4 regions of the Psychrobacillus sp. AK 1817 genome follow, and region 3 is predicted to be linked to each of the others. Evidence: riboswitches for the same ligand, from Rfam matches in the RefSeq annotation. Region 3 holds a riboswitch; each other region holds the start of a gene.
What was found. A riboswitch is a leader RNA that binds a small molecule or an ion and turns the genes downstream of it on or off. The one in region 3 is predicted to bind S-adenosylmethionine.

Region 1: it holds a riboswitch for S-adenosylmethionine, as region 3 does, so the genes downstream of both, D0S48_RS18610 (methionine ABC transporter ATP-binding protein) here and D0S48_RS03270 (MetQ/NlpA family ABC transporter substrate-binding protein) in region 3, are expected to answer to the same signal.
Region 2: it holds a riboswitch for S-adenosylmethionine, as region 3 does, so the genes downstream of both, D0S48_RS11285 (O-acetylhomoserine aminocarboxypropyltransferase/cysteine synthase family protein) here and D0S48_RS03270 (MetQ/NlpA family ABC transporter substrate-binding protein) in region 3, are expected to answer to the same signal.
Region 4: it holds a riboswitch for S-adenosylmethionine, as region 3 does, so the genes downstream of both, metK (methionine adenosyltransferase) here and D0S48_RS03270 (MetQ/NlpA family ABC transporter substrate-binding protein) in region 3, are expected to answer to the same signal.

Annotation. Positions count from the first base shown of each region.
Region 1 covers NZ_CP031739.1:3,726,172-3,734,437, forward strand. Annotated here, with positions in the region: gene D0S48_RS18585 (acyl-CoA dehydrogenase family protein) at 1-1,126, shown strand, start outside; gene D0S48_RS18590 (arsenate reductase family protein) at 1,742-2,104, shown strand; gene gcvH (glycine cleavage system protein GcvH) at 2,177-2,557, shown strand; gene D0S48_RS18600 (toprim domain-containing protein) at 2,634-2,984, shown strand; gene D0S48_RS18605 (thioredoxin family protein) at 2,996-3,316, shown strand; SAM riboswitch class I at 3,356-3,460, shown strand; gene D0S48_RS18610 (methionine ABC transporter ATP-binding protein) at 3,552-4,577, shown strand; gene D0S48_RS18615 (methionine ABC transporter permease) at 4,570-5,238, shown strand; gene D0S48_RS18620 (MetQ/NlpA family ABC transporter substrate-binding protein) at 5,252-6,055, shown strand; gene D0S48_RS18625 (nuclease-related domain-containing protein) at 6,567-7,514, shown strand; gene D0S48_RS20755 (YuzK family famiily protein) at 8,026-8,199, shown strand.
Region 2 covers NZ_CP031739.1:2,284,945-2,293,210, reverse strand. Annotated here, with positions in the region: gene pepT (peptidase T) at 1-699, opposite strand, end outside; gene D0S48_RS11315 (lysoplasmalogenase) at 733-1,386, opposite strand; partial or broken gene D0S48_RS11310 (RDD family protein) at 1,599-2,005, opposite strand; gene D0S48_RS11305 (M3 family oligoendopeptidase) at 2,033-3,730, opposite strand; gene D0S48_RS11300 (DUF2087 domain-containing protein) at 3,884-4,633, shown strand; gene D0S48_RS11295 (YdcF family protein) at 4,791-5,378, opposite strand; gene D0S48_RS11290 (glycerol-3-phosphate acyltransferase) at 5,392-6,033, opposite strand; SAM riboswitch class I at 6,179-6,294, shown strand; gene D0S48_RS11285 (O-acetylhomoserine aminocarboxypropyltransferase/cysteine synthase family protein) at 6,415-7,707, shown strand; gene D0S48_RS11280 (homoserine dehydrogenase) at 7,831-8,266, shown strand, end outside.
Region 3 covers NZ_CP031739.1:627,353-635,618, forward strand. Annotated here, with positions in the region: gene D0S48_RS03235 (MFS transporter) at 1-59, shown strand, start outside; gene D0S48_RS03240 (sugar O-acetyltransferase) at 304-864, opposite strand; gene D0S48_RS03245 (phospholipid phosphatase) at 1,049-1,717, opposite strand; gene D0S48_RS03250 (PaaI family thioesterase) at 1,812-2,291, opposite strand; gene D0S48_RS03255 (carbon-nitrogen family hydrolase) at 2,374-3,153, opposite strand; gene D0S48_RS03260 (pyridoxal phosphate-dependent aminotransferase) at 3,239-4,402, shown strand; gene D0S48_RS03265 (PPC domain-containing DNA-binding protein) at 4,819-5,322, opposite strand; SAM riboswitch class I at 5,474-5,586, shown strand; gene D0S48_RS03270 (MetQ/NlpA family ABC transporter substrate-binding protein) at 5,681-6,499, shown strand; gene D0S48_RS03275 (methionine ABC transporter ATP-binding protein) at 6,557-7,576, shown strand; gene D0S48_RS03280 (methionine ABC transporter permease) at 7,573-8,244, shown strand; gene D0S48_RS03285 (enoyl-CoA hydratase/isomerase family protein) at 8,260-8,266, shown strand, end outside.
Region 4 covers NZ_CP031739.1:3,811,495-3,819,760, reverse strand. Annotated here, with positions in the region: gene D0S48_RS19160 (NAD-dependent malic enzyme) at 1-774, opposite strand, end outside; gene D0S48_RS19155 (alpha/beta hydrolase) at 894-1,685, opposite strand; gene D0S48_RS19150 (gamma carbonic anhydrase) at 1,794-2,309, shown strand; gene metK (methionine adenosyltransferase) at 2,557-3,753, opposite strand; SAM riboswitch class I at 3,944-4,060, opposite strand; gene pckA (phosphoenolpyruvate carboxykinase (ATP)) at 4,279-5,865, shown strand; gene D0S48_RS19135 (hypothetical protein) at 6,142-6,591, opposite strand; gene D0S48_RS19130 (alpha/beta hydrolase family protein) at 6,593-7,384, opposite strand; gene D0S48_RS19125 (NUDIX domain-containing protein) at 7,359-7,835, opposite strand; gene D0S48_RS19120 (CPBP family intramembrane glutamic endopeptidase) at 7,950-8,266, opposite strand, start outside.

The DNA of each region.
Region 1 (8,266 bases), 1.0 Mb from region 3:
TGAAGAAAAGAAAATGGGTATTAAATCTTCTTCTACTCGTACATTGATCCTAGAAGATGCAGAAGTACCAGTTGAAAACTTATTAGGAGAAATAGGCCGTGGTCATATTATCGCGTTTAACATCCTTAATATCGGGCGTTACAAATTAGGTGTAGGTACAATCGGTGGTTCTAAACGTGCATTAGAGCTAGCAATTTCTTATTCAAACCAACGTCAACAATTTAAGACACCTATTTCTTCATTTAACTTAACAAAACAAAAACTAGCAACTATGGCTTCTAAGCTTTATGCTACTGAAAGCTTGATTTACCGAACAGTTGGTTACTTCGAGGACCGTATGAGCCAAATGAGCGAAGAAGATCAAAAAGACGGAAGCAAAATTGCAGCTGCAATTGCTGAGTATGCTATTGAATGCTCTATTAACAAAGTAGTAGGTTCAGAGGTGTTAGACTATATCGCTGACGAGGCTGTTCAATTACATGGCGGATACGGCTTCATGCAAGAGTATGAAGTAGAGCGCATTTACCGTGACTCTCGAATTAACCGTATTTTCGAAGGGACAAATGAAATTAACCGTTTAATCGTTCCTGGAACATTCTTGAAAAAAGCAATGAAGGGTGAATTGCCACTTCTTCAAAAGGCACAAGGACTACAAGAAGAGCTATTAATGATGATGCCAGAAGAAGTTGGCGATGAAGCTCTAGCTCAAGAGAAGGTACTAGTTGCTAACGCTAAGAAAATTGGTATTTTAGCTGCTGGTATGGCTGCTCAACGCTTCGGAACTAAGCTAGAAGCCGAGCAAGAAGTATTGGTACACATCGCAAACATTGCAAACAACATTTTTGCTATGGAATCAGCAGTACTTCGTACAGAAAAAGCTATCGGACGCAGTGGAGAAGAAAAAGCAGCTCAAAAGCTTCTATACACTCAAATCTTCTGCCAAGAAGCATTCAATGAAATCGAAGCGGCAGCGAAAGAAACTTTAATAGCTTCTGTAGATGGCGACAACTTACGCATGATGCTTTCTGCACTTCGTAAACTAACTCGCTACACTCCTTACAACGTAATCGAGAAAAAGCGTGAAGCTTCAGTAAAACTAATCGAAGCAGAAAAATTCGTAGTTTAATCATATAAAAACAAAGCTGCCCTCAAGAGTCTCCTATTGACTCCTGAGGGCAGTTTTTTACATAAGTAATTGATCACTCAGGAGAAATCATAACAAAAAAGCATAATTAGCAACGAAATCCAGCAACTTTTTAAGTGGAATTAAGTTTATGACCGGATAGAAATATTTATGACCGGATAGCACAGTTTTATGACCGGATAGAAAAATATATGACCGTTCAGCAAAATCTATCTTTTATCGCTGATGAATCAATAATGAAAGTGGAGATATTGAATTTAGTTTACTAGAAAATGACGACTTGATAGGTGGAAATTACTTTATGACCGGATAGCACAATTTTATGACCGGATAAAAATATTTATAACCGCATAGCGAGGATTTATGACCGGATAGAAAAATATATGACCGTTCAGCAAATATATCTCTAATTGGGCTTGATTCTTAGGGTCAATTGAAAGAATGAGTTAACTGCATTCTAGTAAGGCAAACTATATAGAAGCGATTTTACTTATTTCTATAATGCACTATAAAATATTGAAATTTAAAACTTGGTTTGATCCCTCTTGCATGAGTAGCAAAATATTATTATGATAAAAAGAAAAAGGTGAGATTTAAATGACTATAAAATTTTACGGTTATCCTAAATGTAGTACTTGTAACAAAGCTAGCAAATGGTTGAGAGACAATCAAGTACAATTCGAGAATCACCATATTGTAGATGCGCCACCATCAAAAGAATTTTTAAAAGAGATGGTAGCTAACGGAGATTATGAGCTTAAAAAGTTCTTTAATACTAGTGGAGTGAAGTACCGTGAATTGCAACTGAAGGACAAGCTTCCTACTATGTCGGAGGATGAACAGTTGGAGCTGCTTGCTTCGGATGGAAAGCTTATTAAACGCCCACTTGTTTATGATGGAAACAAGCTTACACTTGGTTTCAAGGAAGAGCAGTTTGAGGACATGTGGAAAACCTCTTAAAGTACCTTGTATTTACTAGGGAAATATGTGAATATTAAATAGATGGAATATTTAATTGAGAGGGGTTTATTTATGAGCGTGCCTAAAGATTTTAAGTACTCAGCTGAACATGAATGGGTTAAAAATGAGGACGGAAATGTCCGCATCGGTATTACTCATTTTGCGCAATCAGAACTAGGAGACATCGTTTTTGTTGAACTTCCACAAGTTGGAGATGAAATTAAAGCAGGAGATGCTTTTGGTAGCGTTGAATCAGTAAAAACAGTTTCGGAACTATATGCACCAATTAGCGGTAAAGTAGTGGAAGTAAATGCTGAGCTAGAAGATAGCCCCGAATTCGTTAATGAATCACCTTATGAAAATGCTTGGATGATCGTTGTTGAGCCTTCTGATTTATCAGAAGTGGACAGCTTATTGTCTCCAGAAAAGTATGAAGAATTAATTGCAGAGTAATAATGAAAACGCCGGTTAATAATCGGCGTTTTTTTCATATAATAAAGGAAAGGTAACAAGTTGGGAGAGAAGCTAAATGGCACATGTATTTAGTGATAAAATAATTCTCGTCGAGGGAAGGTCTGATAAACTACAATTGTTGACCCTTCTCGATGAATCTCCAGAAATCATTTGTACAAATGGAACGATATCCGATGTAAAATTGGAGGAGCTTTTAAGCCCTTATGATGGCTTGCCGATTTATGCTTTTCTAGATGCCGACAAATCTGGCGAACAAATACGCTCGGTTGTCAGGAAGGAATATCCTGAGGCAATTCACCTCTATACAAATCCTATGTATGGTGAAGTGGCGAATACCCCGGCGAAGGTTTTGGCATCCATATTAAAACGTGTTAATATTAAGGTGAAAAAAGAATTTTTGCCTTAGGATGATGTGTAATGAATGAGTGGACTAAAGAGCAATGGGAAAGCATTAAAGATAACTCTCCACTTTCCTTATTTTATATTTATACCCCTATGTGTGGTACGTGTCAGATTGCAAGCAAGATGATGAACGTCATTAAAGAGATGGTTTCTGATCCAATTGGCCAAGCAAATATTAACTTTCTTGGTGATTTGGCAATAGAACAAGAAATTGAAAGTGTACCTTGCTTATTAATATCTAAAAATGGCAGGGTAGAAAAAAAGATTTATGCGTTTCAATCCGTACCCTATCTATTGGAAACAATAAAAACTATTGACGAAAACAAGATCCTATGATAATATTCGTTGTGTTGAAAAAGTAATTTAATAGTGTCGCTCTTATTGAGAGAGGTGGAGGGAAGTGCCCTACGAAGCCCGGCAACCGTCGCGAAAGTGAAATGGTGCCAAGTCACGCAAAGCTATAGCTTTGAGAAATGAGAGAATGGATGAGTGTTATTTGAAATTGATAACCTACACCCCTTCTGCTCTTTTGCAGAAGGGGTTTTTTAATAGGAAAGGTGGCTAGATTTACATGATTAGTTTAAAGGAAGTTTCGAAAAGATTTATTACAAAGCAAGGAGAAATCGTTGCTGTTGATAATGTAAATCTGGACATACAGCGTGGAGAAATATTTGGGATTATTGGTTATAGCGGAGCCGGTAAAAGTACATTGATCCGCTTATTGAATGGCTTAGAAAAACCTTCTGTCGGCCAAATAGTTGTGAATGGGCAAGAGATTACTTCCATAAATGAGGAGAAGCTCCGTGGCTTCCGACAAAAGGTAAGTATGATCTTCCAGCATTTCAATCTTTTATGGTCGAGAACAGTCGCTGAAAATATAGCATTTCCTCTAGAAATTGCTGGAGTTCCGAAGGACAAAAGAAAAGCCAGAGTAGAGGAGCTTTTGAACCTTGTTGGTCTAGAGGGCAGAGGAGATTCTTATCCTTCACAATTATCTGGTGGGCAAAAGCAGCGTGTAGGAATTGCTAGGGCTTTAGCTAATGGACCAGAGGTATTGCTTTGTGATGAGGCAACATCTGCTCTTGATCCTGAAACGACCGATTCAATACTAGACCTACTTGTCAGCATCAACGAAAAACTAGGATTAACAATTGTATTGATTACACACGAAATGCAAGTTATTCAAAAGATTTGTAACCGAGTAGCTGTTATGGAAAATGGGCGAGTTGTAGAAGAGGGAGATGTGCTAGAGGTTTTCCAAAAGCCACAACAGGCTATTACTAAACGTTTCGTCTCTCAAATTTCTGATTCCAACCAGCCAGTGCAAACGATTCAAAAACTAGTCCAGCTTTATCCAAATGGTAAGCTAGTCAAGCTCGTTTTTGTCGGTGAAACCACAGAGCAGCCAATTCTTTCAAGATTAATCAAACAGTTTGATTTAGAAGTTAATATTGTGCAAGGTAACATCTCTCATACGAAGAGTGGAGCTTTCGGTACACTAATTCTTCAAATCGATGGAAATGACCAAGCCGTGGAGGATGCAATACAATTTATCCACTCGCAAAAAGTAAACACTGAGGTGATCAACAATGATTGAATCGTTATTTCCAAATGTTGATTGGCCTAAAATGTGGGACGCTACTCTAGAAACCCTGTATATGACAGCAGTTTCTACGGTACTCACAGCAATCTTTGGACTAATTTTAGGACTTTTATTATTTTTGACAAGCCCACATCAGGCTTGGGCGAATAAATTGGCAAATTGGTTAACGGGTGCGGTAGTAAATATATTCCGCTCTATCCCATTTATTATATTAATTATTTTATTGATCCCACTTACAACACTGTTGATGGGCTCGATGCGTGGTCCGAATGCTGCTTTCCCAGCATTAGTGATTGGAGCTGCTCCATTTTATGCTCGCATGGTTTTAATTGCTTTACGAGAAATTGATAAAGGCGTTTTAGAGGCTGCAAAATCTATGGGTGCTAAAACCACAACTATTATATGGAAGGTTTTATTGCCTGAATCAATGCCAGCTTTAGTGTCTGGTATAACCGTAACTTGTATTTCACTAGTTGGTTATACAGCTATGGCAGGAATCATTGGAGCGGGAGGATTAGGGAATCTAGCCTTTTTAGATGGTTTCCAACGTGGACGCGGGGATGTCACACTCGTAGCTACTATTTTAATATTAATCATCGTGTTCATTATCCAATGGATTGGTGACATCATTACTACAAAAATAGATAAACGATAAGGGAGAGATTGGGATGAAAAAATTATTGGCTGGAGTTTTATTATCTGTTAGTGCATTAACGCTTGCTGCATGTGGAGACGAGGATAGCGATAAATTAGTTGTTGGTGCATCCAACGTACCGCACGCAGAAATTTTAGAACAGGTAAAACCTATCTTAGAAGAACAAGGTATTGAGCTTCAAATTGAAACCTATCAAGACTATGTACTACCAAATAAAGACCTAGATTCTGGAGATCTAGATGCCAATTATTTTCAACATGCTCCATACTTAGAATCTCAAATGAAAGATTTCGATTATGATTTCGCAAATGCTGGCGGAATCCATATTGAGCCAATTGGTCTTTACTCTAAAAAATACGCTTCTATTGACGAACTTCCTGAGGGCGCAACTATTCTAATGAGTAACTCTGTAGCTGACCATGGACGCGTGTTAGCGATGCTAGAAGCAGAAGGTCTAATTACCCTGGCAGAGGGAATAGATAAAACAACTGCCGAAATTGGAGACATCGTAGATAATCCTAAAAACCTAGAATTTGATCCTAACTACGAAGCGGCCCTAATGGTTCAGTTATATGAAAATGAAGAGGGTGATGCATTATTGATCAACTCCAATTATGCAATCGACGCTGGCCTAAATCCATTAGAAGATGCAATCGCTATTGAAGACTCAGAATCTCCGTATGTTAACCTAATTGCTGTAAAAGCTGGTAACGAGGACGACAAGCGCATCAAAGCACTAGTAGAAGCATTACAATCAGAAGAAATTCAAGACTTTATATTGGAAGAATGGAAAGGTTCAGTTGTTCCAGTAAAATAATAAGATAAGTGAGCAAGCACTTTGTGTGCTTGCTTTTTTTTTGTGATTGAGCGGAGTCAGTGCCCTTAACTGGTTGAGGTTTGTCTCCTAAAAAGATGGAAACCGCTCCTAAACGGGAGAAACTGTCTCCTAAATCAAAGAAAAGCGCTCCTAACTGAGAGCATCGCCCCTAAATTGTTGGAAGTGTCTCCTAAAAAGGTGGAAACCGCTCCTAAACGGGAGAAACTGTCTCCTAAATCAAAGAAAAGCGCTCCTAACTAGAGTGTCGCTCCTAAATTGTTGGAAGTGTCTCCTAAAAAGGTGGAAACCGCTCCTAAAACAGGAGAAACTGTCTCCTAAATCAAAGAAAAGTGCCCCTACCTAAGAGCGTCGCCCCTAAATTGTTGGAAGTGTCTCCTAAAAAGGTGGAAACCGCTCCTAACTCAGAAAATACATCTACTAATCTAAAATTCCAAAATAAGGGTATCTTTATTCTATTCATTTTGCTAATCTGATAGGGAGGTGATGACTATTGATTATAAAAAAATATACTGAATCGCAACAACTGAAAGCAATGAAATTATTATTAAACAGGCTGCCTATGAAGCACCCGCTTTACTCAAAACTCGGCATGGAAATTCAAACAACGATGGCAGGAGATTATGGAGAGGAAATGGTTTATAGAGAATTAGAGAGGATGCATTTACCTTACAATTATTATTTGTTTCATAAAATAATGATTCGTACAGAAAAGTTATTTGAAATTGATTATATTTTATTAACTCCATTTGGTGCAATTGTGCTTGAAGTAAAAAATATTATAGGAGAGCTTGAATTTCAGGTAAATCCTTCTCAATTATTACAAACTAAGGATAATGGAGAGATAAAAAAATATCCTTGTCCCGTTAACCAGTTAAATGAGTACATCTATTTACTATCTAATTTCTTGTCCCAGCATAACCTCTCGATTCCAGTATTCGGAGCAATTATTTTTGCTTCTAAGAATAGCTATGTAAAAACCACCACAAACGAGACAACAATCCTTTATAAGAAAGATCTATATTCGTTCCTTCGAAAACTCCAAAATAAACCCTCGACTGTAACCAATTCTAAGCTCAGCCAGATAAAGAATCTGATCCTAAAATATAATTCCCCATATGAATTTTTTCCTTTAACAAAACATTACTATATAGAACCAAGTGATTTAATCCTGGGAGTCGCATGTGAAAAATGCGGACAAGTTGGGATGAATAAAGTGAAGAATTTCTGGTATTGTGCAGGCTGCCAGTATGTAGACAAATATGCTTTACAAAAATCACTACAACAATATTTTTTATTGTATGACGACTTCATAACAAACAAAACATGCAGAGAGTTTTTACAATTAAAAACTCGATATGAAGCGAATAGATTATTAAGGAAAGCAAACCTAATTAAAATAGGAAACAATAAATCTACAAAATATAAGTGGAAAACTTAATGTATAAATCAATTCCATAATTCTTGTTTATATGAAAAAATACGAACAATCTTTATTATCATTTCATTTCCTCTCTAGGCTGATGCTTTCAGAGGAGTAGCGAAAAGAATTTATCGTCAGCCCTTGCTACAATGTTTAATTGGTAAAGGTTTATTTATGAAATTAACTCGGAAATAAAACTTTTTAAAAATGATTCGTTTCACCCGTTTTTATTTTCGTCTATAATTTGCTTTTTAAAATGCACAAAATATTCTAGAGTGTTTTAGGTTATATAGCATTCGCCCTCATGTGCATGAGGTTAGGATTTGAAGTGGCAGACAAGTCAATAAATAACAGGGTTACGTAAACCAATAGGAAGAAACATATATATGTGACATATGTAGCAATTCCTTTTTTATCGTAGACAATTATCAGAATAAAAAGGATGTTTGAACTTAACATGAGGTGGTATCTAGTGTAGTATAGAAACCATAAAAATTGAAAGGAATGATTTATTATCAGTTCGGAAGAGTTGCCGTATACAGAACAAATGGACCACGCGTTTAGAGGAGTACATGGTTTCGGCTACGATGAATTACGAAATAGTCAAAGATTGAGAGCGAAAGTTGAAAAACGTCGTCAAGCCGATCACGAAAAAAGTATGCAGCTTGCTGCTAAGCTCGATGCTCGTGCTTTCCGAGGTTAATTTAAATATAAGACAAAAATCCATGCAGATTAATCTGTGTGGATTTTTTATTTCTAGGATAAAAGAG
Region 2 (8,266 bases), 1.7 Mb from region 3:
CACCAATTTTCCCTTAGCAGAGCCAGGGTGTACACTTTTACCGTGAGTGGTTACTTTAACGCCAGCTGCATTGAAGCTTTCATATTGCAGTTCCCCAAGAGGACCTCCGTCCATCGTGTACGCATATTTAGCCTCGAATTTCTCTACGTTAAACTTATGTGGTCCACGACCAATTTCTTCATCTGGAGTAAACGCTACACGGATTTTCCCGTGCTGAACTCCCGGATTTTGCAGGAAGTATTCCATAGCAGTCATAATAATAGCGATTCCTGCTTTGTTATCAGCACCTAGCAAAGTCTTTCCGTCTGTAGTCATTAGTGTCTGACCTATATACTGTTTAAGTTCTGGAAAGTCTGTGACAGACATTACAGTATGATCATTTAGTTGAATATCCTGGCCATCATAGTTTTCGATTAGCTGTGGATTTACGTTTTTGCCCGTGTAATCTGTTGCTGTATCTACATGTGCTAAGAAACCAATTGTAGCGACTTCTTTATCTGTATTAGCAGGAAGAGAAGCAAATAAGTATCCATTTTCATCTAAAGTTATTTCTTCCATTCCAAGCTCGCCTAATTCCTTCTCCAATAAATGAAGCAGGTCCCATTGACCTTTGGTAGAAGGGCAAGAATTGCTCGAAGCGTTGGATTGAGTATCTATTTTTGCGTATCTTGTTAAGCGTTCAATCAGTATTTCTTTCATGTTAAAATCTCCTCCAATATGCAAAGCATATGTTTATTTTAACAGATTATTCCGTGTAGCGGAATAATGAGAAATTATACTGTATGCAAATAGAAATTGTGCTCCGTAATAAGAAAGCATGACTAGCGAGTGCTCATAAGGAACATCAATTATAAATTTGTTGATTGCAAGAATAGAGTCAGAGAATATAAACAAAGTAGCACCAATAATGGCAAATTTATTCCCTGTTTGAAATGCATTCCACCCCATAGTTAATATCACTGCTATGTAGAGAACTACAGCAACAGCTAAAAAAGATTCCTTTTCTGACCATAACGTACCTGCCAGCCATACGCTCATAATGAGACCATATATTAATAATAATGTGGCTGCCCATTTAGGAATTGAGTTTTTCTTAATTTTTCTAAAGGCAAAAATATAAATAATATGTCCGATTAAAAATGTTACGAGACCAACTATAAACCAATAAATTAATCCATCTGCGAGCATACATACAAACAATCCTAAAATAATGAGTGTTTTATAGATCTTTGGCAAACCAGGAGCTTGGCTAAATGCAAATAGAATAATAAGGAGCATAGGAATTAATTTGAACGTGATTTTCAATCCAGTTGGATCATAAGGAATCAAGAATATATAGATGACTCCCATTAACGCAATAGCAATAGATAAGATTTTACTCCACATAACTGCACCTCTTTCTTTATTACAAATATTTTCCTGCCATTGTATGAGGCTATAATCTAATAAATTCTACGTTACCGTGCTAAAAGGACTGAGACATGCTGTCCCAGTCCTTTATTTAGGACACTAGAGTTTACAAATACTAAAAGGCTATGGCAACGGGGCACTGCCTTTTCGCTTTTCTAAATTTACTTGTAGGGGGCAGACGCAGACCCCTACAAGTAATCAGGAGGATTATGGGTTACATAAGTCCCTCCTATAAAATCATGAAGAGCTCGCTTATCCTCACGTAAAGCCACCATGAATGCACTTACGATAACAGCTATACCTAAGGTTAACCCGTAAATGAGCCCAGTGATAAGATCTCTTTTTACCATCGTCCGAATATCTACATTAGATCCGTCTATCTGAACAATTCGAATACCTGCAATTCTTTTGCCTACCGTGTACCCAGTCCAAAAAATAGGGATTGCAAAGGAATAGAATGTCTGACCAATTGTGGTTAACCAAGTATCACTTTCTCCTATAAGAACTAAGCTAATTAGTGATAATGGTATTCCGATAATAATAGCATCTAACAGAAGTGCCAAAATCGTATCCAAAAACCAGCAGGATTGCTCATAAAGTATAAACCCCTTACTTTTTAATATTAAAGAGCAGCATCGTTTACGCTGTTTAAGTAATCTTCAATTGTACCTATAACTGATTCCACGCAACCTTCTTCAAAAGGAGAAATGAGATGAGCTTCCTTTACAAGTTTGGTGAAGGACATAGAGCCACCTAATTTACAAAGGTGTAAATAATCTCTCCACGCTTCTTCACGATCCTCTCTGGAACGTTTCCAAAATTGGAATGCACAAATCTGCGCCAATGTGTAATCAATGTAATAGAAAGGACTTGCGTATATATGTCCCTGACGCTGCCAGAAGCCACCAGCCTCGTAATAACTGTTGCCATCATAATCACGGTGAGGTAGGTAAATTTGTTCAATATTTCTCCAAGCTGCCTTTCTTTCTGCGGGAGTCATTTCTGGATTTTCATATACAGCATGCTGAAACTCGTCTACAGCTACACCATAAGGCAAGAAGAGAAGTCCACTGCTTAAGTGAGCAAATTTATATTTTTCAGTTTGATCTTTGAAGAAAAGTTCCATCCAAGGCCAAGTAAAAAACTCCATACTCATCGAGTGAATTTCACAGGATTCGAAGGTAGGCCAAATATATTCTGGAATCCCAATATTGCGACTAGTATATACCTGGAATGCATGACCTGCTTCGTGCGTAAGGACATCAATATCACCTGAGGTTCCATTGAAGTTAGAGAAGATATATGGAGACTCATAGTCATCTACAAACGTACAATAGCCACCAGCCTCTTTCCCTTTTTTAGCTTCTAAATCCATCAAGTCACGATCAATCATAAATTGAAAGAACTCAGCAGTCTCTGGAGATAGCTCTTCATACATTTTCTTTCCATTATCAATAATCCATTGTGGAGAGCCTTGTGGAGTAGCATTTCCTGTTAAAAAGTTTAGTGGTTCATCGTAAAATTTTAGTTTATCTACTCCAATGCGGTTAGCCTGTCTTTCATATAGTTTATTTGCAAGAGGAACAATGTGATCACGTACTTGGTCACGGAATTTTTTAACCATTTCCGCGTTATAGTCGATTCGATTCATTCGAACATAGCCGAGCTCAACAAAGTTTTTATAGCCTAGTGTAGTTGCGATTTCATGACGAATTTTAACAAGTTGATCATATATAGTATCAAATTTTTCTTCGTTTTTTTGAAAAAATCCAGCGGAAGCTTCTCTAGCCTTTTTTCTTACTTCACGATCAGTAGACTCGGTGAATTTTCCAAGTTGCGCGAGTGTATATTTTTCCCCTTCAAATTCGACTTCGGCCGATGCAACTAGCTTAGAATAGTCAGAAGTTAGCTTATTCTCCTTTTGCATTAAACTGATTACCTCTGAAGAAAACCCCTTAATTTGAAAGTCCGCAAGATCAAATAGTTGACTACCCCATTTCTGTTCCAATACGTTTCTGTAAGGAGAATCTACTAGAACTTTATAGTATTCCGTTACAAGCTCATCTACTTCAGGGCTAATTTCATCAAAGAAATCTCGTTCTTTTTGATAAAATTCATCATTTGTATCAATAGAAGCTCTAATATATACAAGGTTAGCCTGAGTAGAAAAATTGTTGCGAATTGCATTTATTTCTTCAATCACTAAGTTTTGCTCTTCCACAGATGTTGCTTCCTTCATTTTAGCCAGTAGTTCATGGAAAGCTGTCTTCATTTCTTGTAAATCAGGTCTATTATATTTGTATTCTTTAAATGTAACCAATGTATTTCCCCCTATATATTATTAATCTATTCCTTCTAATTGTTTATTATTTTCAGATAAATTGCAACTTATTATTTATCTTGTTTTATTATAGATAATAATATATTATGTTTGTAAATAAATAAACATAATTAGGAGTTGTTTGTTATAGTCATGATAGAAAAATTTTGGGAAGCTACAATTGAAGAGATGAAAAAGGGATATATAGAAGAAGCAAACGTTTATCAGTGTTTGCTATGTGGAGAACAGATAGAAAAGGGTGTCATCTACCCCGAGAATAATATGTTATATGAAGCTGAGAAGTTTATGATTCGTCATATCGATAACAAACACGTATCAACTTTTGAATATTTAAGTGGTTTAAACAAAAAGCTAACGGGATTGACTGAACATCAAAACAGTCTGCTACGTCTATTTTTTGAGGGGAAGAGCGATGTAGAAATCCAAAAGGAGCTAGGAATAGGGAGTGCCTCAACTATTCGAAATCATCGGTTTGTTCTAAAGGAAAAGGAAAGACAGGCGAAAATATTTTTAACAATGATGGAACTGTTGAAGGAAAGAGATAATCATGCCCCTGCATTCCTGCCTGTTCACAAGAATGCAACCATGGTGGATGATCGCTACAATATCACGGAAGAAGAACAAGCTGAACTCGAAAGCAAATTTTTTCCCGAGGGGATTAACGGACCAATGCTAAAATTTCCGAAAAAGGAAAAACAAAAGCTTTCAACACTTAGAGTTATTATTCAACGTTTTGAACAAGAGAAAAATTACACTGAAAAAGAAATAAATACGATCTTAAAAAATGTCTATGAGGATTATGTGACGTTAAGACGTTATTTAATCGAGTATGGGTTTTTAGATAGAAAAGATGATGGCAGCACTTATTGGGTGAAGGATTAACGATGAATTAAAAAGAGCCTCAAGTAAACTCTGCAAGAGCTTATAGTGGATAGAAAGATACAGAGGAGAATCGATGTAACAAAGGGAGCTCGGATAAAGAAGTCAATCCGTTCTTTTAGCTAGGGAGAGATTATAATTTTTGCATCTCTCCCTTTTATTATTTTCCAGATACAAAGGTTTTGAGCAAGGCAGCCCTTTCACGTAATCGCAATTTTGACTCTGAAATTTGTGGTGTCTTAGCAGCAACCACATCTGCATTCCATCCTATTCCTTCTGCAATAATCTTTGCCCGTTGTAGATGAAAATCACTCGTAATAATTGTGACAGAGGTAACGCTATCGGGTAGAAGCTGTTGGGAGAACAGAAGGTTTTCATACGTAGAAGTGGATTGATCTTCTACGATTATTCGACTCTCGGGGATTCCATTCTCCATGAGATATTCCTTCATAACCACTGCTTCCTCTATATCCTCGTCCGGTCCTTGTCCTCCAGTCACAACGAGCTTTACATTATGATATGTGTTTGCATATTCTAGTGCAGCCTCTAGACGATATCGTAGTGCAAGAGAAGGAATCTGGCCTTGTTTAACCTTGGCCCCTAACACAATTGCGTATTCATTGGAACCGTTTGCCTTAGGTTTTAATCCATCCTCTAGCCATTTGCTTGTAAGCATCCACATACCGACTCCACTAGTTGCCATTATTATTAAAGGAACTAGCACAATCCACCTCTTTTTTTTGCTCATTTAACCACTCCTTTTACAGTGATGGCTTTTTTTTCTTCATAACAGAGGAAATCTTTACTTCTTCTTTTCGAATTAACCGCTGAACATTCTCTATATGTAAGAACGACGCCATTAGAAATAGAAATCCTGCAACTATGATTGGACCTATTCCATCTGCGGTCCATATAGAGGCTCCTATAAAGATAAGGTAGAAAAAGAATACACCTATCAATAAATAATCAGTCAAAAGTGTGATGCAGATTAACAATAATAGTCCTGCTAATCCAATCGGCCAATGTAACGCTAGCAGTACTCCAATGATGGAAGCTGTGCCTTTACCGCCTTTAAATTTTGTGTAAATAGGAAAGTTATGCCCTAAGATTACAGCAGCACCAGCTATATAAAGCAAAAAATCATGCTCAGAGGTACTAAGTGAGGTCAGCTGCGGAGCAATTAATCTTGCCCCAATAATCATAATTGCGCCTTTTAAAATATCTATGGCTCCTACTAAAACGCCATACTTCCATCCAAGCACTATGGTGGCGTTGGAAGCTCCTGAATTATTTAAGCCTTCTTTTTTTATATTAACACCACTCATCCATTGGGCTAATTTTGATCCATGAATCGAACCAACTAAGTAGCCTATTAAAAGAATGCTAACACTCCAAATAATCATTCTATGACACCCCCAAAAATAATATTCTATCTATTATATTAAACGATTATAAAATGATGAAGTTTCAGAATTTTATATAAAATAACTTGACTTATAAATAACGGAGGATTTATACTGTGTAACAAGATGGAACACTAATCTAATACTCTTATCAAGAGTGGCGGAGGGAATAGGCCCTACGATGCCCGGCAACCACCAAGTTCTTTTACTTGGAAAGGTGCTAAATCCTACAAATTCTTTTATGAATTTGGAAGATAAGAGGAGGAACATGTCAATTTGACCCCTCTTCTTAAGTGAAGAGGGGTTTTTACATTGGCAGTTCTATAATCCTCTCCCGCCTCCAAGCATCCATCTAATCTACTAATAACGGAGGAATTCAAAATGACAAATCTTCAAAAAGAAACACTTCTATTGCATGGTGGACAACAACCGGATCCAGTCACAGGATCAAGAGCGGTACCGATTCACAAAACAACCTCATATGTATTTCAAAACACTGAGCATGCTCAAAATCTATTTGCATTAAAAGAGACTGGTAACATCTATTCCCGAATAACAAACCCAACAGTTGATGTTTTTGAGCAAAGAATTGCATTACTTGAAGGAGGTACTGCCGCAGTGGCCCTTTCATCAGGGATGGCAGCCATTGCATTTTCTATTTTAAATATTGCAGGCGCTGGAGATGAAATTATCGCAGCTGAAAACTTATATGGAGGGACCTTTAATCTTTTTGCTCATACACTTCCTCGCTATGGAATTACTGTAAAGTTTATAGATTCAACGGATCCTGAGAATTTCAGATCAGCAGTTACTGAGAAGACAAAAGGTTTTTTTGCTGAAATTATTGGAAATCCAAGCTTAAATGTACTGGATGTGGAGCAGGTAGCTACCATTGCGAACGAAGTGGGGGTTCCATTACTAGTAGATAATACTTTCGCTACTCCGTTTGGTTCAAATCCAATTGAGCATGGCGCTCATATAGTTATCCATTCGGCGACAAAATGGATTGGAGGTCACGGTACAACAATTGGTGGAGTAGTAGTTGATGGAGGTAACTTCAACTGGAATTCTGAAAAATTCCCGGGCTTTACAGAGCCAGACGTAACCTATCATGGTTTGCGCTACGGAATCGATGTTCCAGGCGTGGCATTTGCTATAAAGCTAAGAGTCCAGTTGCTACGTGATTTTGGTCCTTCTCTAAGCCCAGAAGCAGCTTTCTCCTTTCTTCAAGGATTAGAAACACTTCACTTACGAGTGCCAAGACATAACGAAAATGCCCAGAAAATTGCGGAGTACTTAAATGACAATGAGGAAGTTTCATGGGTTAACTATTTAGGGCTTGAAAGCCATCCTACACATGAACTTGCTAAAAAGTATTTAAAGAATGGATACGGTTCTATTTTGACATTTGGAGCAAAGGGAGGTAGAGAAGCAGGTAGACATATTATCGATAATATAGAGATTTGGTCACATGTAGCAAATGTGGGAGACGCAAAATCTCTAATTATTCATCCAGCTTCCACTACTCACCAACAACTTACACCGGAGGATTTAGTAAAAACAGGGGTTACAGAGGATCTAATTCGCTTGTCTGTAGGCTTGGAGGCAGTAGAAGATTTACAAGAAGCACTCGGAAAAGTACTTTTAGAGAAAACAAATGTCCTCTCTAGATAGAATTTTGTTGTTAATTGAGTGGAAATAGTCTACAATATGTAAAATAGTCAATTAGTTAATTGAAATTTTATTCAAGTACGATTATTTAAATTCAATTGTACAGATTCATTTGGAGGAGACAGCATGGCAAAAATAAAAGCAGCAATCTTAGGATTTGGAACAGTCGGCCAAGGGATTTATCACATTGTGAATGAAAAACGAGAAGACTTAAAAAAGTCATTAGGATTGGACATCGAAATTTGTGCGATTCTCATTAATAATTTAGCTAAAGAAAGACCCGAGACCCCAGGCGTATTAGTGACAGATGACTTTGAGGATATTGAAAATATTCCTGGGCTTCAAGTAGTTTTTGAAGCAATAGTTAACGAAGAGCCGGCTTATAGCTATTTATGTAGAGCGATAGACAAGGGCTGTCACGTCATTACAGCAAATAAGGTCATGTTCTCAAAATATAGTATCCCATTGCAGGAACGTGCAAAGTCACGAGGAGTTTTTGTAGGGTATGAGGCGACCACTGCAGGTGGAGTCCCAATTATTAAGACATTAAAAAATCTACTTC
Region 3 (8,266 bases):
TGATTAGAGTACCTGAACCAGATAAAGCACCAAAGCCAGTGCCAGTTGATGCTGTCTAATTTTTAATTAGTGGTGATTATTCGCTAAGGACTATGGAGGGAAAAGGGAACTATCTCTATGACAAAGCTTTCTCAGCAAAAAAAGGCTCGTCTGTGAGGGTAACTATTTAGCTACATGCAAGAAAGTCGATCGGACAACATTCTTGCATGTAGCTATTTTCTTGCCTCAGGATAGTTTATAATTTTTAAACAGTTAAATGTAAGTATCATAAGTGAGATTTAAACTTACACCTGACCTATTCCTCTACACTTCAATTTCTTTAATTATTTTTGCTGGATTTCCACCTACAACCACATTTGCGGGCACATTTTTTATCACGACTGCTCCTGAAGCAATGATAGCATTATCTCCTATACAAACACCTGGATTTATAACTGCGTTACCACCAATCCACACATTGTTCCCAATTATTATAGGCTTTGCGTATTCCTTTCCTGAGTTACGCTCCATGGGGGTAATTGGGTGTGTAGCTGTGTAAATTTGCACGCTAGGTCCAAGCATGCAGTTATCTCCAAAGCGAACTTCACAAACATCTAAAATGGTACAGTCAAAATTTGCAAAAAAGTTTTCACCAACATATGTATTATAGCCATAATCAAACCTGATATTTGGTTCCATATAGACTAATTCTCCAGTTGAACCTAATAAATCTTTTAATAATTCGACGCGTTTTTGTCCCTCACTTTCCAATGTCTGATTGTAAATCCTTACTTTTCGTCTAGCATTTTCTCGTTCCAATACTAATTCAGGGTCAGCGGGATTATACATTTCACCGCACAGCATTTTTTCTTTTTCAGTTTTCATTTTTTATCCTCTTTTCTGCTCTGAGTTAAAACTTATTTTACTTTATTTTACTAATAGATTTATTATTACATGAAAAGTATAACTCCCAAAGGAATACTCACTTATCACTTATTAATATTTAAATTTACACGTAAAAAAGGATGTTAAAGATATCTTATTTCCTTGTTTTATGCTTTAGCATTTTTTAATAAACACGTAGTTTATCTTCGACTAGCCTTCTTTTTGTCCAAACAAGTGTAAATAACAAGAACAATTCAAAAGCATTTGTCACCGCTCCGCTATCTACATTTATTGGTACTGCGCTTCCTATGGTCATCACGATTGCACCTATAAAAAATACTGCCCACTTTGTTTTCTTCCAAAGAATAGCACTAGCCACAATCAATACTAGTGTTACAAGGAGAATCATAACTGGGGGCCCAGAAGCTTCCTTGGTGGAAACATATCTTAGAACCCCATATTCCTCAGCAGCTTTTAATGTAAGTTGAGAGGCTTCCAACCACACTTCTATACCTATTAAAATTACCGTATAAATAATACCTACTATGGACACCCATTTTTTCTGAGCCCATAATACCCCACTTTCCTTCAATGTACCAGTAGCAAATAAAACTAGTAAAGGTGTTAAAAAAGCATGTGTCCAAAACCTTAACAGATTCAATGTCTCTAGCAACTCTCCCTCACCAATCCATTTACCAAAAGCGATAATTCCATTGTCAAAAATGAGAGCTAATATTATAAGATAAATAAAACTAGTCCACTGTGGTAAATCCTGCTTCCTTATTCCGATTAAGCCCCAAATAAGCAATGCTATATAGGAGCCTGTGAAAAATAAATATAGAAAAGTATCCATTCCATTTCCCTCCTTTATTTCTTCTTTCCCATAAAAGAAAGGGTATAATCTTATAAAATAAAAACACAGGAAAAAGTCTCCTGTGTTAAAGTTATTATTTATTTGTAAATGTTGCAGGCATAACTACAGCGATGACTTCCCCTTTAGCGCAAAGCGTATCTCCTGCGTAGACTTCTGAAGTTACCTTCCATTTTTTCGGATGAATCTCTTCCACCGTACCTATCGCTTTTAGTTCGACCTTTTGAGGCGTAGGCTTAAGAAAATCGACATGGAGGGACCCTGTGACAAATCGTGGCGGTGTTTCTCCACTGCCAGGCTCAAAACCATTTTTTCGGTGAAGTGCAAGAGCTGCCGAACCAGTTCCATGACAATCCACTATTGCTCCAATTAATCCACCGTATACAAAGCCAGGAATTGCAATATGCTCTTCTCTTGGATGATAAACAGTTTCTGTTTTGTCTCCATTCCAATAAGTCTTTAAATGATACCCCTCTTCATTTAAACGACCGCATCCATAGCACCAAGCAAAGTCATCTGGATATTCATCCTGTATTGCCAGTTTATGTTCTGTCATTTTTTCTCCCCCTTTACAAAACCATACAAAAAAGCCAATTAAACGTCAACTGAATTAAATAGTTTTCTAGAAAGAAATATTATTATTTATATAATGATTCTCTTCTATCTTGAAATACAGGAATTCTACCTCTTACTTCTTCTACTAGATTTAAATCAATATCTACTAATCCAATAGTTTCTTCCTCGTTTCCTAACCAAACTATATCTCCCCATGGAGCAATTACCATCGAGTTTCCATTGAACTGATTGTTCGGATCTTCTCCTACTCGATTAACTGCAACTATATAGCATTGATTTTCAATAGCTCTTGCCTGTAAAAGTATTTTCCAATGGTCTATACGTGCTGAGGGCCATTGAGCAGGAACAAAAATTATTTTGGCACCATTCAATGAGTGAGCACGAAACCATTCCGGAAAGCGTAAATCATAACAAATAACGCCTCCCATCGTCACTTCATCCAACATAAAAATATTCTTACTGTCTCCAGCTTTTAAATATAAATGCTCATCCATTAGCTTAAATAAATGGGCCTTGTCGTACTCAGCGATTAGCTCTCCCGAATTGTTTACGATATACATGGTATTGTAAAAGGAGTTCTTTTTTTTCGTCGAAACCGAGCCACCCACTATATGTATATGTAATTCTTTCGCAAGTTTAACTAGAAATTCCTTCGTCTTTACCCCTTTATCATCTGCTATATCTTCTAATCTCGTTAAATCATATCCCGTGTTCCACATCTCCGGCAAAACTATAAGATTTGCTCCTTGTATAGCTGCTTCTCTAATTTTCTTTTCTACTCTTTTAAAATTTTCTTTTGGATTACCAAACGCTATATCTAACTGAACACAAGCTATTTTCATTTCACCACCACCTATAGACATAATACTAAAAAGATTATAAGATTTGACTAATATATGCAACTATTTAGAAAAAGAGGTATTGTCCATGGAATTTTCTGATCGTTTAAAAAATCTCCCTCCCCAATTTTTTGCAACATTAGTACAAAAAGTAGCGAAGGCCGTGGCAGAAGGTAGGGATGTTATCAATCTCGGACAAGGAAACCCTGACCAGCCGACACCTGACCATATTGTACAAGCGCTATCGTCAGCAGCACAAAGTCCGCTTTCTCATAAATATTCTCCCTTTAGAGGTATAAACGAGCTAAAGCAAGCGGCCGTAGATTTTTATTCTCGAGAGTATGACGTTAATATAGATCCTAATAAAGAGGTAGCCGTACTTTTTGGTACTAAAATAGGTTTAGTAGAGCTACCTTTAGCTATGATGAATGAGAAGGAATTAATGCTCCTTCCTGACCCTGGTTATCCAGATTATCTCTCTGGAGTAGGACTAGCAAATGTGCAATTTGATACTATGCCACTGTTAGAAGAAAATGCGTTTCTACCCGATTACAAGCAGCTTACCCCGGACCAAAAAGAGGCAGCGAGACTAATGTATTTGAATTATCCTAATAATCCTACGGGAGCCTCTGCTACTTTAGAGTTTTTCCAAGAAACTGTTGAGTTAGCAAAGGAAAATGATATAGCCATTGTCCATGATTTTGCTTACGGAGGCATCGGCTTTGATGGGAAAAAACCTATTAGTTTCTTACAAGCAAAAGGTGCTAAAGAAGTCGGAATTGAAATGTATACGCTATCCAAAACCTATAATATGGCAGGCTGGCGCGTAGGGTTTGCCGTAGGTAATTCTAAAATGATTGAGGCTATCAATATTATACAAGACCATCTTTTTGTCAGCCTCTTTCCTGCTATTCAATCTGCAGCAGCAGAAGCACTAAATGGGTCTCAGGAATGTGTGGAAGAATTAGTGGCACTCTATGAAAAAAGAAGAAATACTTTCATAGAGGCTTGTCGCAAAATTGGTTGGAATGTGAAAGCTCCTGAAGGCTCATTCTTTGCATGGCTTCCTGTACCAAATGGCTATACTAGTGAACAATTTGCTGACATACTTCTAGAAAAAGCAGATGTTGCTGTCGCTGCTGGCAATGGATTTGGTAAACACGGGGAAGGTTATGTACGCATCGGACTTTTAGTTGATGAGGATCGCCTGATTGAGGCTGTTGACCGTATAGAAAAGCTAGAACTTTTTTAAGAATTAGTTACTGTTATCATCTAAAAGATGTTTAAGTGAAGTTAAAAGACACTAATTTCTATGAAAATAATTGATAAATTGTCTTTATAACCGCATAAAAATTTTTATGACCGGATAGCGCGATTTTATGACCGGATAAAAATTTTTATGACCGGATAGCAACGTTTTATGACCGGATAATTTTTTTTATGACCGTTCAATAAAAAACAAGCTTAATCCTCTGGAGGTATCTTACATGAAAAAATTTATAGGACTATTTATACTTGGTATTTTAGTTTATTTTCTCATCACAATATTAATTAGTGTGTTTAAGTGAAATAGCCAACAAAATAAAAAAAGACTACAAAAGTAGTCTTTTTTTATGTCATATTCTATTGTTTATTTGAATTCTTTTATATGTTAACCTACTACACTTTCTATTCCTCTATTGTCCTGGGGAACTTGCTCCCTTGCTCAATCGGATAAAACTGAATTGCACCAGTCTCTTCATCATGTTTCCGATGGAATTCCATCCCTTTTACTTCGGCTAAGACTAGGTCAACCGTAATTACAGGATTCTCACCTTTGATGAAGTGACCTCCAAAAACAGCACCATATTGATCACACATTGATCCGTGAAAATGTGTGGCATATTTTCCTTCTTGCTGACATATAACTCCTGTACCATGTAAAAATTCTATAGGTCCTTCTTTTACGATCATTTCATTATAGGCTACACCTATTTTCGAGGAATCAGCTGGAATTAAATAGACAAAGCCACATTTTTGAAAGCTTCCAAAGCAGCTAACGACAGTGGCAGAAGTAATTTGATTGGCTTCACATATTGCTTCTATCCCTTCTATCAAATCTGTTCCATATTTTAATCTAGCACCAACTATTCTCTCAAAATCACCTACTGCAAAATTTGCTCTTATTGTCATGTCGATTCCTCCAATTGCATAATTATTTATTATCTTATAATTTTAATCTTTTCTAAAAAATTTTACTATTAAAAAATAGCTCTTGACTTTGTTAGTTTAGTATAGTAAATTTTCATTTATAGAATAAACGAAAAACTTAATAGCTTATTATCTCTTATCAAGAGTAGCTGAGGGACTGGCCCGTTGAAGCTCGGCAACCATCTATACCAAAAGTATAGAAAGGTGCTAAATCCTGCAAAACATTTTTGTTTTGGAAGATAAGAGAGGACAATGCATTTTTGTGTGCCTCTCTTTCTTTTTGAAAGAGAGGCTTTTATATTTATTCGAATTCTTTAATAATTATTAAGGAGGAATTTTAATGAAAAAGGTTGGTTTAGTATTATCAGGAGTTCTATTAACGGGGTTGCTTGCGGCTTGTGGTGATGAATCTAAAGGTGACAAAGCCTTAGATGAAAATAAATTAGTCATAGGTGTAACTGCTGGTCCTCACGAACAAATAGCTGAGGTTGCAGCAGAAGTTGCAGCAAAAGATGGACTAGAAATAGAAATTAAAGCTTTTTCTGATTACATACTTCCAAACACAGCACTTTCTGAAGGTAACCTAGACGCAAATAGCTATCAACATGAGCCTTTTCTTGATGCTTTCAACGAAGACCATGGTACTGAGCTAGTACCAGTTGGTAAAACTATTTTAAACCCAATGGGTATTTACTCTGAAAAATTTAAATCGTTCGAAGATTTACCAGAAGGTGCCACATTTGGATTACCAAACGACCCAACTAACGGTTCACGCGCATTATATATACTAGAGGAAAATGGCTTTATTAAAATTAAAGAAGATAAAAAAGAAAATGCTTCTATTTATGATATCGAAGAAAACCCTAAGAATATTGAATTTATCGAATTAGAGGCTGCTCAAATACCGAAACAGCTTAGCGAGGTAGATGCTGCAGCAATCAATACAAATTTTGCTTTGGCTGCTGGCATTAACCCGAAGGAAGACTCAATTCTTTTAGAGTCATCTAACTCTCCATATGTGAACTATATCGTTGTACGCGCGGAAAACGAAGATGATCCAACCGTTCAAAAGTTTGTAAAAGCTTATCAATCAGAGGAAGTCAGAACATTTATCGAAGAAGAGTTTCAAGGTTCTGTGTTAGCAAGCTGGGATGAGTAGAAATAACAAAAACGTTGCCGCAACCGGTAACGTTTTCTTTAGAAAGGAAGATTTAACATGATAGTTTTAGAGAATATTACAAAGGAATTCATCAGCAAAAGCAACACAGTAAAGGCTGTCAGTAACGTAAGTCTTCATGTAAGAAAAGGTGAAATTCACGGAGTTATCGGCTATAGCGGAGCAGGGAAAAGCACACTTATCAGATGTGTTAACCTGCTCGAAAAGCCAACAAAAGGCAAAGTATACATTAATGGCGAAGAAATAACCCCCCTTCCCCTTCCTCAACTTCGAAAAGTCAGAAACAAAATAGGCATGATTTTTCAAGGATTTAACCTTTTAAAAACTGCCACTGTTTACGACAATATCGCTATACCTTTAAAGCTGCTTGGCTACGACAAGAACGAAGTTAAAAAAAGAGTGGAAAAATATTTAGAAATAGTAGGCTTAACCGATAAGCATAAAAGCTATCCAAACCAGCTTTCTGGCGGCCAAAAGCAACGTGTAGCTATTGCAAGAGCTCTCTCCCAGGAACCAGAAGTATTATTAAGTGATGAAGCAACAAGTGCTCTGGATCCAGAAACGACTGACTCAATATTAGAGCTCTTATTAAAGATCAATAAGGAGTTAGGTATAACTATTCTTTTAATAACTCATGAAATGAATGTTATTCAAAAGATTTGTGATCATGTGTATGTGATGGAAAACGGAGAAGTTGTAGAAGAGAACACAGCTATTAATCTTTTCACGAAGCCTAGTCATCCGACAACTAAAAAGTTCTTAAACACAATTAGTCAACGTAACTTATCCCCTTCCCTTATTTCTCAGCTCCATGTGACGGGTGCAGTCACTCGCTTGACTTTCGTTGGGGAAAGTACTGGAAAACCATTATTAGCAGAGGTTAGTCAGAAGTTTGATGTACAACCAAATATCTTAACGGCCAATATTATTGAATTGAAAAACGGAATTGTCGGTAATATCGTGATTCATTTAGTAGGAGAAAAAAATCAAGTACAATCAGCTATTCGCTTCTTAGAAGAACAAGGAGTTGGAACTGAGAGCTTGGAGGTGCACTCATGAGTAGATTCGAACAATTCACTAATCAATGGTTGCCAATCATCGGAGAATCTGTAATTGAAACATTTCAGATGGTAGGCATATCTTTATTCTTTTCCATAATCATTGGTATCCCACTTGGAATACTTATCGTTCTAACTAGACCAGGTCAAGCGTTACAAAATGCGGTTATATACCAAGTTAGTAACCTTCTGATTAATATAATTCGTTCTATTCCATTTATTATTCTACTATTTTTTATCCTTCCTTTTACTAAATTTATTGTTGGAACTACGATCGGTGTTAAGGGTGTTATCGTTCCATTAGTAATTTATACTGCTCCATATATTGCACGATTGATGGAATCCGCACTTTTAGAGGTACAGAATGGTGTCATTGAAGCTTATACAGCGATGGGAATTAAAACTCCTTCTATCATTTGGCATGTGCTACTGCGTGAGGCACGTCCTTCAATTATTTTAGGCTTAACTATTTCGACAGTAGGTTTAATCGGAGCTACGGCAATGGCAGGTATGGTCGGTGCAGGTGGTCTTGGTGACCTAGCATATCGTTTTGGGCATTTACGATATGAAGAGGATATCATGTATGCCACGGTGCTTATATTGATCATTCTAGTTCAAGGTATTCAGTCTATCGGTAACAGATTAGCTGCAAGGATAAAAAAAGATTAAACGGAGGCATTTCTAATGACAA
Region 4 (8,266 bases), 910 kb from region 3:
TATGTCTACCTCAGTAGCTCGGCAAGCAGAAAGTATAGCCGCTAAAGCCACTACAGCAGTGCCGTGCTGGTCATCATGCATCACAGGTATTGGAAGCTCTGCTTTCAGTCTTTCTTCTATTTCAAAGCAATGCGGTGAACCAATATCTTCTAATAGAATTGCACCAAATCCTTGGTGAATATGCTTTATAGTTTCTACAATCTCATCGGGATCACTAGTATCTAATAGAATTGGTATTCCGCTCAATCCAACGAACTGATCTAATAGTACAGATTTCCCTTCCATTACTGGCATACCTGCCACGGAACCAATGTTACCTAAACCCAAAATAGCGGTACCATCGGTTACAATAGCAACGGAGTTTCCGATGGAAGTGAAATATTGGGCCTTATCTGGTTCGTTAACAATTTCCATACATACACTTGCCACTCCAGGTGTATAAATTCTTTGCAAATCTCCTAATGAGCGGACATCATATCTGCTCTTCATTGCAATTTTCCCACCTTCATGGGCTTTTAACACATCATCACTGATAGCTTGGATTTTCACACCGTTTCCAATTGCTTCAATGTTTTTTATAATTAGCTCGAAGTCTTTTTTAGACTTGCTCGTAACGGATATATCTCGAATAGTTGTCAATGCACCACTCTTTAAAGTAGTGATATCTCCTATATCTCCTTCTCCCATGCCTATGGCAGTCGCTACCTTAGCAAAGTTACCAGGTTTTGAAGGTGTTTCGACGATAATATTACGAATAATATGTTGGTTTTCCATATCTCTCTCCTAATCTCTTACTCTATTTTCAATTATATGATTATAACACAAAAAATCCCCATTTATAAAAATGAAGATTAATTGTTGCTCAATATGTTTGTTTGAAAAAAAGATGCATTTTAAACGATATAACCGATAGATCTCAGTACATTATTAATGAAGGAGTGAGAATATGTAAAAATTTCTTCTCTTTCTGGCTCTAAATACAGATCATGAAAACAATTCTTCCATTCCTTGAATTGATAATCCGATAGCTCCTGTTTTTTCAACCATGCTTTGGCTGCTGCTGTGTCCGTAATCTTATCTCTTTCTCCCGTCATTAATAAAACAGGGACATTAGGAATAGATTCGGGATATTGGCTTACAGTTTTCATCTCATTTTCAAGCTCTTTATACCAATCATGTGAAATAATCGTTCGATAATACGGATCGTTTACTAGATCTTGATAGGCGCTGTAGTTTCTAGTTAGTTCCTTTAGTTCAATGTCATGATTGATCTTCTGCTGCACAGAGATTTTAGCTAATGCCTTTGTCCACTTGGAAGGAAGTTTTTTTAACAAAAGCCACGGAGATGTTAAGATAACACCAGCATATTCCACCTCTATCTTATGTAACATCTTCATAACTAAGGTTGCTCCAAGCCCATGTCCTACTATAAAAATAGGAAGGTCATATGAAACAGCAACCTGCACTGCTTGCTTTATGTAGTCTTTATAAAGATCAAAGGATTCATCGTGAATGGTCTTGGTTCTCACTAACTCCCCGTGACCTGGCAAATCTCCCATCACTATATGGCAATTTGAGCTTCGCAATTTTTCGATTAGCCAAGCATAACGTCTGTGATGCTCATAGGCACTATGAACAATAATTACAACCGCTTTAGCCTTTTCATCTGACTCCCACTTCCACATGTTCAACATACCTCATTTCTGTAACACTCTCTACGTCCTATTTATTTCTTTCTTTCGATTTGTTTGATAGGATTAATTATACTCGAAAAACAAAGGAGCGTGTCTATTTTGATTTATCCATACAAAGATAAGAAACCTTCGATTGATGCATCTGCCTATATTGCTGATTATGTCACAATCACAGGTGATGTTACAATCGGTCCAGAGACTACAATTTGGTTTAATACGGTAATAAGAGGGGACGTTGCCCCTACTATAATAGGAAGCAGAGTTAGTATTCAAGATTTAAGTTGCCTTCATCAAAGCCCAAATAATCCACTCATAATTGAAGATGAGGTAACTGTTGGCCATCAGGTTACATTACATAGCTGTACTATACGTAAAGGCGCATTAATAGGCATGGGGTCCATTATTTTAGATGGTGCAGAAATAGGCGAAGGAGCATTTATTGGAGCTGGTAGTCTTGTCCCTCAAGGGAAAAAAATCCCGCCTAATACTTTAGCATTCGGTAGTCCAGCTAAGATTATACGTGAATTGAATGACGAAGATAAAAAAGATGTCCAACGAATTATTCATGAATATGCTGAAAAAGGACAGTACTATAAATCCATCAAACCCTTATAGAAAGATCGAATTTAAAATAGAATAAATTAGAATTAACAAACACCTAATTTTAAAATTTTTATAAATTTGACTCCGGTTATTTTTATACAATAATCCATTAAGAGTAAATAGATCCATTTATTTGGTCAGCCTATTTACCGTTAAGCTGTATAATTGTTTGAAAAAAACAAAAGGTATTAAGAGGCTAGCCTCTTAATACCTTCTTTCTTTAGGCGAGGCATTCCAATAGAAGGAAGTCTCTGAATTCTTAAATACCCGCTTTTTGCTTTAATTGCTCTGCCTTGTCGGTTTTTTCCCATGGAGCATCGATGTCAGTACGTCCGAAATGTCCGTAAGCTGCCGTTTGCTTGTAAATTGGGCGACGAAGGTCTAGCATTTTAATAATTCCAGCTGGACGAAGGTCAAATAGATCACGGATATATGACACTAAATCCGACTCTGCTACTTTTCCTGTACCAAATGTATCGATTGCGATAGAAACTGGTTGTGCTACACCGATTGCATACGCTAGTTGTACCTCACAGCGATCTGCAAGACCAGCAGCAACAATATTTTTTGCTACATAACGAGCGGCATAAGCTGCAGAACGGTCTACTTTTGTTGGATCTTTACCCGAGAAAGCTCCTCCTCCATGGCGAGCATAACCTCCGTATGTATCAACAATAATTTTACGTCCAGTTAGTCCAGCATCACCTTGAGGACCACCAATAACAAATCGTCCCGTCGGGTTAATAAAGTATTTCGTTTCCTCTGTTATTAAATCAGTAGGTACTACCGGTTTTATAACATGCTCTTTTAAATCTCTTTGGATTTGTTCTAAAGTTATTTCTGGGTGATGTTGTGTAGAAATAACAATCGTATCAATATGAACAGGGTTGTTATTTTCATCATATTCAACTGTTACCTGTGTTTTACCGTCTGGTCGTAAGTAGTCTAAAGTTTCATCCTTGCGAACCTGTGCTAAGCGACGGGCAAGTTTGTGAGCTAGACTGATTGGTAGTGGCATTAGCTCTGGAGTTTCATTACATGCGTAACCAAACATTAACCCTTGGTCTCCTGCTCCAATAGCCTCGATATCTGAATCAGTCATCGCACCTTCTCTAGCCTCTAGCGCTTGGTCTACACCCATTGCAATATCAGCGGATTGCTCATCAATCGCAGTTAAAACTGCTGAAGTTTCAGAGTCAAAGCCGTATTTAGCACGTGTATAACCAATTTCTTGGATAGTCGAACGTACAACTTTAGGTATGTCTACATATGTAGAAGTTGTTATTTCTCCTGCAACTAACACTAAACCTGTAGTAACGGTTGTTTCACAAGCAACTCGTGCATTAGGGTCTTCCGTTAAAATTGCATCTAATATAGCATCAGAAATTTGGTCACAAATTTTATCTGGATGCCCTTCTGTTACTGACTCCGATGTAAATAATCGACGTTGTGTCAAAAGATTCCCTCCTATATCCTGCGAGATTTCTCTCAGGAATTGATACGGTACTCATTCCCATGTCAAGCCAATAGTAAACTTGAAGCTGCTTCGGACTTGGCACACAAGGATTTAGGGCGATGTAAAATAAAAAAACCTTTCACTCACGTAATTACATGAGGAAAGGGATTAATATCATAAACACCTTTCACTCTTATCAATCAAGGGATTTCACCTTGTCTCAGGTTGGGCACCTTTGTAATGATTTTTCAATTACAGGTTGCCGGGTTTCACAGGGCCTGACCCCTCCACCAGCTCGGAATAAGAGTATCCGTTCAATTCACCATCATACGTAAAAATTAGTTATAAGTCAACCGATTAAATGTAATTTTTTCTCAAAAACAAAAATTATTCCAATAATGGGCTTCTATTAGTGTAGACTATTTAGTGTAATGTGTTATACTATTTCACATATCAATGAAAAATCCTCTTTATGTTGACTATTTACGTGAAGAGATAAAAATTAAAAAAGGATGGTAATACTAAATGAATTCAATCGATACTGTGAGCGAACTGAACGAATTGTTAGCTGGTAACAACATTAGCCTTCAATTATCAGTACCACAATTGGTGGAAAAAGCTACTTCTAGAGGAGAAGCAGTACTAACTTCAACTGGAGCTGTTAAAGCAGAGACAGGCAAATATACAGGACGTTCTCCACAAGACAAGTATATTGTTGATGAACCTATCTCAAAAGACAAAATCGATTGGGGCTCTGTAAACCAACCTATCTCATCTTCTCATTTTGAAGCATTATATACAAAAGTTATGAACTATTTAAAAGAACAAAATGAACTATTTGTATTCAAAGGATTTGCTGGTGCTGATAAGGATTCACGTCTAAGCATTCAAGTAATAAACGAATATGCTTGGCATAATCTTTTTGCTCACCAACTATTTATTCGTCCTTCTGAAGAAGAATTAGTAGCTCATAAAGCAGACTTTACTGTAATCAGCGCACCAAACTTCAAAGCAGATCCTGCTATTGATGGAACAAATTCAGAGACTTTTATCATTGTTTCTATGGAAAAACGTATTGTTTTAATTGGTGGAACAGAATACGCAGGAGAAATGAAAAAATCTATCTTCTCTATTATGAACTATTTATTGCCAGAACAAAATATTTTGCCTATGCACTGCTCTGCTAACGTTGGTGAAAAAGGCGATGTAACATTATTCTTCGGCCTTTCAGGTACAGGTAAAACTACATTATCTGCTGATGCTGGAAGAAAGCTAATCGGTGATGATGAACATGGTTGGTCAGATAACGGTGTATTTAATATTGAAGGTGGCTGCTACGCAAAATGTATCGACCTAACAAGAGAAAATGAACCACAAATCTTTGACGCTATTAAATTTGGTACTGTTTTAGAAAACGTTGTTGTTGACCATACAACACGAGTTGCAGATTATGCAGATAACTCTTTAACAGAAAATACACGTGCAGCTTACCCAATTCAATATATCGATAATATTGTAGATCCATCTGTAGCGGGTCATCCAAATACAATCATCTTCTTAACTGCAGATGCATTTGGCGTGCTACCTCCTATCAGCAAACTTACTAAAGAGCAAGCAATGTATCACTTCTTAAGTGGATTTACGTCTAAATTAGCTGGTACAGAACGTGGAGTTACTTCTCCTCAGCCTGCATTCTCAACATGCTTCGGGTCTCCATTCCTTCCATTGCATGCAACAGTTTATGCAGAAATGCTTGGTAAGAAAATTGACGAGCATGGAGCACAAGTATTCCTAGTGAACACTGGCTGGACTGGTGGAGAATATGGCGTTGGAAGTCGTATGAAGCTTTCTTACACTCGTACAATGGTCCGTGCAGCGATTGAAGGAAAATTAAACGAAGTGGAAACAACAAAAGATGCAGTATTCGGTTTAGATATTCCTACAAGCATCGATGGAGTTCCTTCTGAGGTATTAGTTCCTCGTAACGCATGGGCAGACAAAACTGCTTATGATAAAAAAGCTGCTGAGCTTGCTCAATCTTTCCATGAGAACTTCAAAAAGTTTGGTACCGTATCAGAAGAGATATCTCTTAAAGGCGGTCCAACTGCTTAATCTATATACTTTAAATGGCCGTGAAACTTTTCACGGCCCTTTTTTGTTTATTTGCTTAGTGATAATAATAGCTAAGTCGTCTTATTTGTACAGACAAGCAATTATTGAAGCTAGGATATATTTCCTTAGTTACCATAGTAATTGTAAAGTTCACTTCTCCTCCACAAATGACGCTTATGTGGAAAACAAATAATAATCATCCAGCTATCGTCGCATAAAAGAAGGAGGCCATAGACAATAGTCTATCACCTCCTCTCCTATAAATTTAAAAGAATATTACTCCTCAAAGTCGTCGTGATATTCCATGTCAGTAGAAATGGGGAAGATTCCTTTTATCTCTTCTGCTTTTTCTTCATCTACATTAGAAAAAATAATCTCAGAGCCATAATGTCCAATTTCTAACTCTTCTTCGCCCTCTGCATTGAAAAACATCGTGAACCATTTAAGTCCTCCGACTGGGTCAATGGAGTAATTCCGGAAAAACAATCTATTTTCATCGTTTAAATTAACAGTAATTACCTTCATCAATCCCTCATTCATCACTTCAAAGCTTTTTTCAGAAAGCTCATTGACTGCATCCTCTTCTTCAGCCCAGCAATGTATAACTACTTCAGAATACTGTGTTGTATACTGATCCCATAAGTCTTCCCAAAAGCTTAAATCTATTGGGAATAACGTTTTTTCCTCTAGACTCATTGACTCTACTTGAATAACTAACTGACCCAAATTATTTTCCTCCTCCATGTTTTTTCATCCAAATACACACGTCTCTCACTACTTGTCGATTTACCTTAGAAGGAAAGTAATGTGTGTAATCCGGATAATACCATGTCTCTACAATTTTGTTATACCCTATTAATGCCTGCTCTAATACTTTTGCATGCTCAATAGAAACATTGACGTCTTTTCTACCATGAATTATTAAAATAGGAGCACTGATTTCTTCTACTCGCTCTAATACATTTCTATCCTCATATTCTTCCTCACGGCTTGAAGGAGTGCCACCAATTACACGCTTCATCATTCTCCGCATATCCAGTCTTTCCTCATATGTAAGAAAAATATCAGTTACTCCTGCCCAGGAAACAAGAGAACTTATGTCTTCTCTTATGACGGCTGTCCATAATGCCATCATACCGCCCCTAGAAAAGGCAAATAGATGAATTTTGTCAGGATTGCAAAATTGCTTTAAGACATCCACTGCATAGACGGCATCCCATCGATCCTCTCCACCAAATTCATCACGCCCCTCTCCACCACGATTTCCTCGATAATAGGGAGCAAAGACAACAAGGCCCTGCGAAGCAAATTGGGCTATTCGTGCAGGACGAACCATGCCTATCCCTTGAATACCACCCCTACAATAAAGCATCCCATCATAATTCCCCTTTTTAACAGGGAATGCTAGCATTCCTTTTATGCGCAATCCACAAGACCAGTAAGTGATTTCCTTTAAATGAACATTAGGATTTGGAGATGGATAGACTCGAATCCTATCGATCGTTCCATTTTTCTTCATGAACCCTCACCTCTTTAAGAATAGCTATCATACCTTTATCCTTCATATGAAAACTTAGATTTGTACAAGCTTCCAGCTCCTCCTGAGTAAGCCAGAGTGCTCCATCTGTTTCATATATGGTTGACCCTGTATGTATATCCTCGACCTCTGCGATATATACCGCCTTACAAAAGGGGCTGACATCATGAACTACATATTCTGCAAGCCATCTTAAGTTAGAAACTACTACATTCGTCTCTTCTAGTGTTTCTCGTACGGCAGCCTCCTCTATAGTTTCATATACCTCTTTTTTCCCTCCAGGAAACTCTATTCCTCTTTTAGGATGGTTTGTTAATAACCATTTATGTTCTTTTTTTGCTAAAACGAGTACATGCTGTGGTTTTATTGTAAATCTATCTTTTTCAAAGGAAAGATCCACCTTATAGCCATTTAAATCATAGAAAGAAATCATATTAGTCTTCTCCCTTTTAATCCCTATTGCCTTAGATTCTTTTGAGATATTTACTTAAAAGTTTAGCATACGCAACAAAAAAAGGCTTAGTAGTTATACTAAACCTGGTTAAGCTTAAAGAATAATGAATAAATAAACAAGCATAATTCCTAAGTCAGCTAAGCTATGGCTAACAATAGATGGTACGATTGTGTGAAATTTCGAACGAAAAATTCCCCACATAATGCCCGCCAGAAAAACTATCATAGCTGCTAGAATATGAAAGGGAGAATTAAAAATAGGCATTACTACTACCAAATGATAAAGACTATAGAAAAAAGAAGTAATCAGAATCGTAAAAGTAGAACCTAATCTTGGATATAATCGATCATACATAAACCTTCTCCAATAAAATTCCTCTAGAATGGGGTTAACAAGAATCAAGAAAAATA